DNA from 2 places in the Dactylosporangium sp. NPDC051484 genome. Region 1 is predicted to be linked to the other one. Evidence: riboswitches for the same ligand, from Rfam matches in the RefSeq annotation. Region 1 holds a riboswitch; the other holds the start of a gene.
What was found. A riboswitch is a leader RNA that binds a small molecule or an ion and turns the genes downstream of it on or off. The one in region 1 is predicted to bind thiamine pyrophosphate.
Positions count from the first base shown of each region.

Region 2: another riboswitch for thiamine pyrophosphate. It lies ahead of AB0367_RS26070 (ECF transporter S component); the one in region 1 lies ahead of thiS (sulfur carrier protein ThiS).

Region 1 covers NZ_JBFAZX010000027.1:50,739-54,546, reverse strand. The annotation lists gene AB0367_RS30950 (aldo/keto reductase) at 1-126, opposite strand, end outside; gene thiE (thiamine phosphate synthase) at 144-752, shown strand; gene thiO (glycine oxidase ThiO) at 755-1,843, shown strand; TPP riboswitch at 1,868-1,978, shown strand; gene thiS (sulfur carrier protein ThiS) at 1,977-2,180, shown strand; gene AB0367_RS30930 (thiazole synthase) at 2,173-2,946, shown strand; gene AB0367_RS30925 (thiamine phosphate synthase) at 2,940-3,479, shown strand; gene thiD (bifunctional hydroxymethylpyrimidine kinase/phosphomethylpyrimidine kinase) at 3,476-3,808, shown strand, end outside.
Region 2 covers NZ_JBFAZX010000019.1:4,301-8,108, forward strand. The annotation lists gene AB0367_RS26065 (ATP-binding cassette domain-containing protein) at 1-991, opposite strand, end outside; gene AB0367_RS26070 (ECF transporter S component) at 988-1,560, opposite strand; TPP riboswitch at 1,643-1,754, opposite strand; partial or broken gene AB0367_RS26075 (hypothetical protein) at 1,807-2,149, shown strand; gene AB0367_RS26080 (acyl-CoA dehydrogenase family protein) at 2,277-3,808, shown strand, end outside.

The DNA.
Region 1 (3,808 bases):
CACGAACGGGTCAGCGGCGTCCTCGTCGAGCACCCAGTCGCGCCAGGCGGACGAGCCGTAGCTCATCATGCCGAGACAGATTTCGGAGACCTGAAGGCCAGTCCGGCCCAGTCGTACCTGCTTCATTCTGAAAAGCTATCGCGGTGCACAGCCTCGGACGACTCCATCTTGTCACCGACACCCGGCCCGGCCGCAACACCTTGGACGTGGTGGCCGCGGCGCTGCGGGCGGGCTTCGACGTCATACAGGTGCGGCCCGAAGACGCCGTCACCGACCGGGAGGCCTACGAGCTGACCGTGCGCGTGCTGGCCATGTGCCGCGAGCTCGGCCGCACCTGCCTGGTCAACGACCGGCTGCACATCGCGCTCGCCGCGGGCGCCGATGGCGGGCACGTCGGCGCCGACGACCTGCCCGTGGCCGCGGCCCGGCGGATCCTCGGGCCCGCCGCGATCCTCGGCGCGACCGCTCGCGACCCGCGCTCGGCCCGGCGCGCGGTCGCCGACGGGGCCTCCTACCTCGGGGTCGGGCCGGCGTTCGCGACCGTGACGAAGTCCGGGCTGCCGGCGGCGATCGGCCCGGCCGGGATACGCGCGGTCGCCGAGGCGGTCGAGGTGCCGGTCGTCGCGATCGGCGGGGTCACCGCGGCGCGGGCCGCCGACCTGTTCGCGGCGGGCGCGCACGCGGTCGCCGTGGTGGGCGCGGTCAGCGGCGCGCCGGACCCGTTCGCCGCCGCCGCGGAGTTCGTCGCGTGAGCATGCATCGCACAACCAGCCGCCGCACAACCGGTCGCCCGACCATCGGCATCATCGGGGGCGGGGTCATCGGGCTCGCCATCGCCTTCGAGCTGCTCGAGCGGGGCGAGCACGACATCACCGTCTACGACCCCGACCCCACGCGCGGCGCCGGGCTGGTCGCGGCCGGCATGCTCGCCCCCGCCGCCGAGGCGGTCTTCGGCGAGGAGGCCCTGCAGGCGCTGATGCTCGAGTCGATGCGCCGCTGGCCCGCCTTCGCCGCCCGGCTGCGGGAGCGCACCGGGCGGCCGATCGGCTACCGCACGGAGGGCACGCTGCTGGTCGCGCTCACCGCGGACGACCAGGCCGAGATCGACCGGCTCGTCGGCTACTACCGGCGCGCCGGGACGCCGATCGAGCCGCTCACCGGCCGCCAGCTGCGCGAGCGGGAGCCGCTGCTGTCCCCGCGGGTGCGCGGCGGCGCGTTCGCTCCCGGCGACCACCAGGCCGACCCGCGGTTGCTGCTGGGCGCCCTGCGGGGCCTGCCGCTGCGGTTCGCATCGCAGAAGATCGATGACCTTTCCACAGTACGGGACGATGTGATCATCGTCGCGAACGGCGTCGGGTCGGCGTCGCTGACCGGCCTGCCCGTGCGCCCGGTGAAGGGTCAGATGCTGCGGCTGCGCGGCGCGGAGCCCCTGGTCCGGCACGTGATTCGCGGCGTGGCGGCGGGCCGGCACGTGTATCTCGTGCCGCGCGCCGACGGTGAACTGGTCGTCGGCGCGACCGAGGAGGAGCGCGGCACGGACACCACGGTCACTGCCGGCGGCGTGCTCGACCTGCTCCGCCCGGCCGCCGACCTGCTGCCCGGCGTGGCCGAGCTGGCCCTGGCCGAGACCCTGGCCGGACTGCGTCCCGGCACGCCGGACAACGCCCCGGTCCTTGGCCCACTCCCCGGCGGCCCGCCCGGCGCGCGGACCCTGGTGGCCACCGGGCACTACCGCCACGGCGTGCTCCTGGCGCCGGTCACCGCCGCGGTGCTCGCCGACCTGGTCCTCGACGGCTCTACCACTGTTGATGTCGACGCGTTCGGGGTGGCGCGCTTTACCTGACCCGGCGTCGGCGTTATGGTCGAGGCGTACCCCACGGGAGTCCGGTGCGACCGGGCTGAGAGGGGGGCTGTCAGCCCCCGACCGTCGAACCTGATCCGGATCATGCCGGCGCAGGGAGGCAGGAGTGAGCCTTATGCATCTTGTGGTCAATGCCGTCGCATCGACCGTCGACGACGACACCACTGTCGCCGACGTCGTGCGTGCGCTCGCCGGAGACGATCCGCGCGGGATCGCCGTCGCCCTCAACGGTGACGTGGTGCCGAGGTCGCGCTGGGCGGACACCCGCCCCGCCGACGGCGACCACATCGAGGTGCTGACGGCGGTGCAGGGTGGCTGACGACCTCGACGTCCTAGTCATCGACGGCATCGAGCTGCCCTCGCGGCTGGTCCTCGGCACCGGGGGAGCCACCAGCCACGCCGCGCTCGAGGCCGCGATCCGCGCCAGCGGCACCGCCATGGTCACCGTCGCCCTGCGCCGGCTCGACCCGGCCGCGCCGTCGCTGCTCGGCGTCATCGAGCGCTGCGGCGTGCGGGTCCTGCCCAACACCGCCGGGTGCTACACGGCGACCGAGGCGGTGAAGCTCGCCCACCTGGCGCGGGAGGCGTTCGGCACCGCGTGGGTCAAACTCGAGGTCATCGGCGACGAGGACACCCTGCTGCCGGACGGGGTCGAGCTGGTCGCCGCGGCCGCGGAGCTGGTCGCCGACGGGTTCGTCGTCCTGCCGTACACCTCGGACGACCCGATCCTGGCCCAGCGCCTGGCCGACGCCGGGTGCGCCGTGGTCATGCCCCTCGGCGCGCCGATCGGCTCCGGGATGGGCATCCGCAACCCGCACAACATCGCGCTGATCCGGCAGAAGGTCACCGTCCCGGTGATCCTCGACGCCGGCATCGGCACCGCCTCCGACGCCGCGCTGGCCATGGAGCTCGGCTGCGACGGCGTGCTGCTCGCCACCGCGGTCACCCGGGCCGAGCACCCGGCGCGCATGGCCGAGGCGATGCGCCTGGCGGTGCGGGCCGGGCGGCTGGCGCATCTCGCCGGCCGGATCCCCCGCCGCCTGCACGCGACCGCGTCCAGCCCGACCGGAGGTATGCCGTGGTAGCGCCCGATGAGGCCGCAGCGGAGCCCGGCCTCATCGTCTTCACCGACCGCCAGCAGGCCCGGCGCCCGCTGCCGGAGCTGATCGCGATGGCCGCCGACGGCGGGGCGCGGGTCGTGGTCCTGCGCGAGCACGACCTCCCGCGGCGGCGGCGCCTCAAGCTCGCCGCCGACCTGCGCGCCGCGCTCGACGCGGTCGGCGGAAGGCTGCTGCTGGAGGAGGACCCGGCCCTGCGCAAGTGCCACGACCTCGACTCGCTCTGCGCCGCCGCCGCGGACGACACCGTCGCCTACGCCACGCTCTCGCCGATCTTCCCGACCCGCTCCAAGCCTGGATACGGCCCGCCACTGGGCCTGGCCGCCCTCGCGCGCATGGCCCTCGCCGTGCCGATCCCGGTGTACGCGCTGGGCGGCGTGGACACCCCCGCGCGGGTGCGTGACTGCCTCGACGAGGGCGCGGCGGGCGTCGCGGTGATGGGCGCGGTCATGCGCGCCGAGGACCCGGCCCGGCTCGTGAAGGAGCTGCTGTACGCATGAGTGGAGTGGCTCAGCATTCGTTCACGCGGCCGGACACGAACCCGTCCGTCGCGCTGACCATCGCCGGCTCGGACTCGGGCGGCGGGGCCGGCATCCAGGCCGATCTCAAGACGTTCGCCGCGCACGGGGTGTTCGGCACCAGCGTGATCACCGCGCTGACCGCCCAGAACACCGTCGGGGTGCGGGGCATCTCCGCGGTGGACTCCGGCTTCGTCGCCGCCCAGCTGGAGGCCGTGCTCGACGACCTGCCCGTCGCGGCCGTCAAGACCGGCATGCTCGCCACGCCGGAGACGGTCGCCCTCGTCGCGCGGTTTGCCCCGCGCCTGCCC
Region 2 (3,808 bases), on a different contig from region 1:
GCTCCGGGTTCTGGAACACCGAGCCGATCCGTCCGGCCAGCCGGGCCGCCCGCCAGCGGTGCGGTGGGCGGGCGGCGTCCGGGCCGGCGAGCGCCGGCGCGGCCACGACCCGGCCGCGGGTGGGTCGGGTCAGCCCGCCGAGCAGCAGGGCCAGGGTGGTCTTGCCGGCGCCGTTCGGGCCCTCGACGGCGAGGGCCTGCCCGCCCAGTACGACCTCGTCGATCGTCTTGTCCGTGTGCGCCAGTCCCAGCCCCTCGGCGGTGAGCAGCGCCTCGCCGGGCGGCCCAGGCGCCTTGCGGGCCGGCATCGGCAACGACCCGGGCGCGGCCGGCGTCCACACCGCGTCGGGGTCCTCGCCGATGACGATCGTGCGGTCGACCAGCGGCAGCGCCTCGTCGACCCGGTGCTCGACGAGCACCATCGTCGCGTCGAGGTCCTGCAGCGCCTTGGCGATGGCGGTGCGAACCAGCTGCGCGCCCTCCGGGTCGAGGTTTGCGGTCGGCTCGTCAAGCAGCAGCAGCCCGGGGCGCAGCGCGATGACCCCGGCGATGGCCAGCCGCTGCTGCTCGCCGCCGGACAGGGCCGCGGTGCCCCGGTCGCGGCCGTAGGGGAAGCCCACCGCCGCCAGGGCCGCGTCGACCCGGGGCCAGATCTCCGCGCGCGGCACGCCCCGGTTCTCCAGGCCGAACGCGACGTCGTCGCCGGCCCGGCTCATGACCAGCTGGGTCTGCGGGTCCTGGAACACGATGCCGGTCTCGCCGCGCCGCTGCTGGGCGGGGCGGCCGTCGATGAGGATCTCGCCCTCCTGCTCGCCGGAGTCCTCGGCGAGCAGGCCGGCCATCGCGGCGAGCACGGTGGACTTGCCCGCACCCGAGGCGCCCTGTAACAGCACCCGCTCGCCGTGCTCGATGCGCAGGTCGAGGTGGCGGACCGCCCAGGCCTTGCGGCCGGCGTGCCGCCACCCGAACCCGCGGAACTCGACGGTGCTCAGACCGCGACCCGCTCCCGGCCGGAGGGGAAGCGGTCCAGCACACCGGTCTTCGACAGGGCGCGCTGCAGGGCCCAGCTCCCGGCGCCGGCGATCACCACGCCGCTGACGACGACGATCGCGGCGTAGGTCCACTTCTGCCCGGCGGTGAAGGTGTCGCCGTAGTAGACACTTAGGTCGAACAGCGCCGCGCCGAGGCCGGCCAGGCCACCCGCGACCAGGGCGTTGCCCAGCCGGTACCCGCGGTAGCCGGTCGCCGCGAAGCCGAACTCGCCGCCGATGCCCTGCACCAGGCCGGACACCACCACCGTGAGGCCCCAGGCCGAGCCGAACAGCGCCGAGACGGTCGCGGCGACGATCTCGGTGTAGAGCCCGGCGCCGGGCTTACGGATGACCAGCGGGCCGAGCACCGCCGGGACCAGCCACACGCCGTAGATCACGGCGCGCCACGGCAGCGCGAAGCTGCTCTCCAGCGCGGTCCACACGTTGTTCCACGCGTAGAAGACCGCGGCGAAGGCCACGGCGATGATCGACGCGACGACGATGTCGACGGTGCGCCAACGGGTCTGCATTGGTGATACCTCCTAGTTCGGGGGTGAACCAGAAGGAGACGCGACGCCACGCCCGCCGCATGAACGGACGGACGTGGCGGCTTGCGTGAGGTGACCGAGCTCCCTGCGCTGGCATTACCCAGATCAGGTTCGAGGGTCTGCGGCGCCGCGTGGCGGCCGCACTCTCAGCGCTGTGCGCTCCCCTGCCGGATGTGCAGTTGTTTTCCGACGGTAACAGTGAACGTTGTTGACCCCTAGTCTCTGGTCATGAAAATCACGGCGCGCTCGCTGACGTTCGACGTGGTGGCCGGTGGTCCGATGGACGGGGACCCGGTACTGCTGCTGCACGGACGGCTTCCCCCAGCACAGCGGCGAGTGGGCGGCCGTCACCCCGGCGCTGCACGCCGCCGGCCTGCGCACCCACGCCCTCGATCAGCGGGGCGTCTCACCCGGCGCACCACCGACCCCGAGCAGCGCGAGCGCTCCGTACGTGTGGAGCGACGGCGACCGGGCCATCGGCGCCACGGCCGCCCGCACCTGCGCCGAGCACGTGGACGCGGACTACCGGTTCGTCCGGCTTGCGGGGATCAGTCACTGGATCCCCGATTAGGCGCCATCTGAGGTCGCCGAGGCGATCCTGGCCCGCTGCCTCGCCTGAGGCATGGCGAACGCTACCGGTGGGTAATAACCTGGCCGTAGGTTGCTCTACACCTAGGACCGTCTACCTGGGGGTGGCCATGGTTTCCACGTCGGTGCGCGCGGAGCGGGAAGCGCGCAAGGTCATCGAGGAGAGCCGCGAGACCGAGTGGAAGAAGCCCAGCTTCGGCAAGGAGCTCTTCCTCGGCCGGTTGCGCCTCGATCTCATCGACCCGTTGCCGGAGCTCGACCCGGCCGCCGAGGCTCGCGGCGCCGAGTTCCAGGCGAAGCTCGCCGCGTACCTGTCCGCCGAGGTCGACGGCCAGCAGATCGAGCGCGACGCGCGCATCCCGGACGAGGTCCTGCGCTCGCTGGGCGAGCTGGGTGCCTTCGGGATGAAGATCGACGAGGAGTACGGCGGGCTCGGCCTGACCAATCTCGACTACTGCCGCGCGCTGATGCTCACCGGCTCGGTCAACCCGTCCATCGGCGCGCTGCTGTCGGCGCACCAGTCCATCGGCGTGCCGCAGCCGCTCAAGCTGGTCGGCACGGACGAGCAGAAGCAGCGCTTCCTGCCCCGGCTGGCCGGCGGCGAGGTGTCGGCGTTCCTGCTCACCGAGCCCGAGGTGGGCTCCTACCCGGCGAATCTGCGCACCTCGGCGGTACCGACGCCGGAGGGTGACTACCTGCTCAACGGCGTCAAGCTGTGGGCGACCAACGGCACCCTGGCCACGCTGTTCGTGGTCATGGCGCTGGTGCCCAGGAGCGAGGGGCACCGCGGCGGCATCACCGCGTTCGTGGTCGAGGGTGACGCGCCCGGCGTGACGGTCGAGCGGCGCAACGCGTTCATGGGGCTGCGCGGCCTGGAGAACTCCGTCACCCGCTTCCACGACGTGCGGGTGCCGGCCGCGAACGTCATCGGCGGCGAGGGCCACGGCCTGCGCGTCGCGCTGAGCACGCTCAACACCGGGCGGCTGTCGCTGCCCGCGATGTGCGTCGGGGCCGGCAAGTGGTGCCTCGGTGTGGCGCGCGAGTGGGCCGCCGAGCGGGTGCAGATGGGCCGGCCGATCGGCGCCTACGAGGCGATCGAGAAGAAGATCGCGTTCATGGCCGGGTCGACGTACGGCATGGAGGCGATGCTCGAGGTCTCCTGCCGCCTGGCCGACGACAACCGCAACGACATCCGCATCGAGGCGGCGCTGGTCAAGCTCTACGCCACGGAGCTTGCCTGGAGGATCGCCGACGACCTGGTGCAGATCCGGGGCGGGCGCGGCTACGAGACCGCCGACTCGCTCGCCGCCCGCGGCGAGCGCGCGATCCCGGCCGAGCAGATGCTGCGCGACCTGCGGATCAATCGGATCTTCGAGGGCTCGACCGAGATCATGCACCTGGCCATCGCCCGCGAGGCCGTCGACGCGCACCTGTCCGTCGCCGGGGATCTCATCGACCCCGAGGCCGGCCTCGGGCGCAAGGCGAAGGCGGCCGGGCGGGCCGGCGGCTTCTACGCGAAGTGGCTGCCGACGCTCGTGGCCGGCAAGGGGCAGCTGCCGGGCGGTTACGCAGAGTTCGGGCCGCTCGCCGGGCACCTGCGCTACGTCGAGCGGGCCTCGCGCCGGCTCGCCCGCGAGACCTT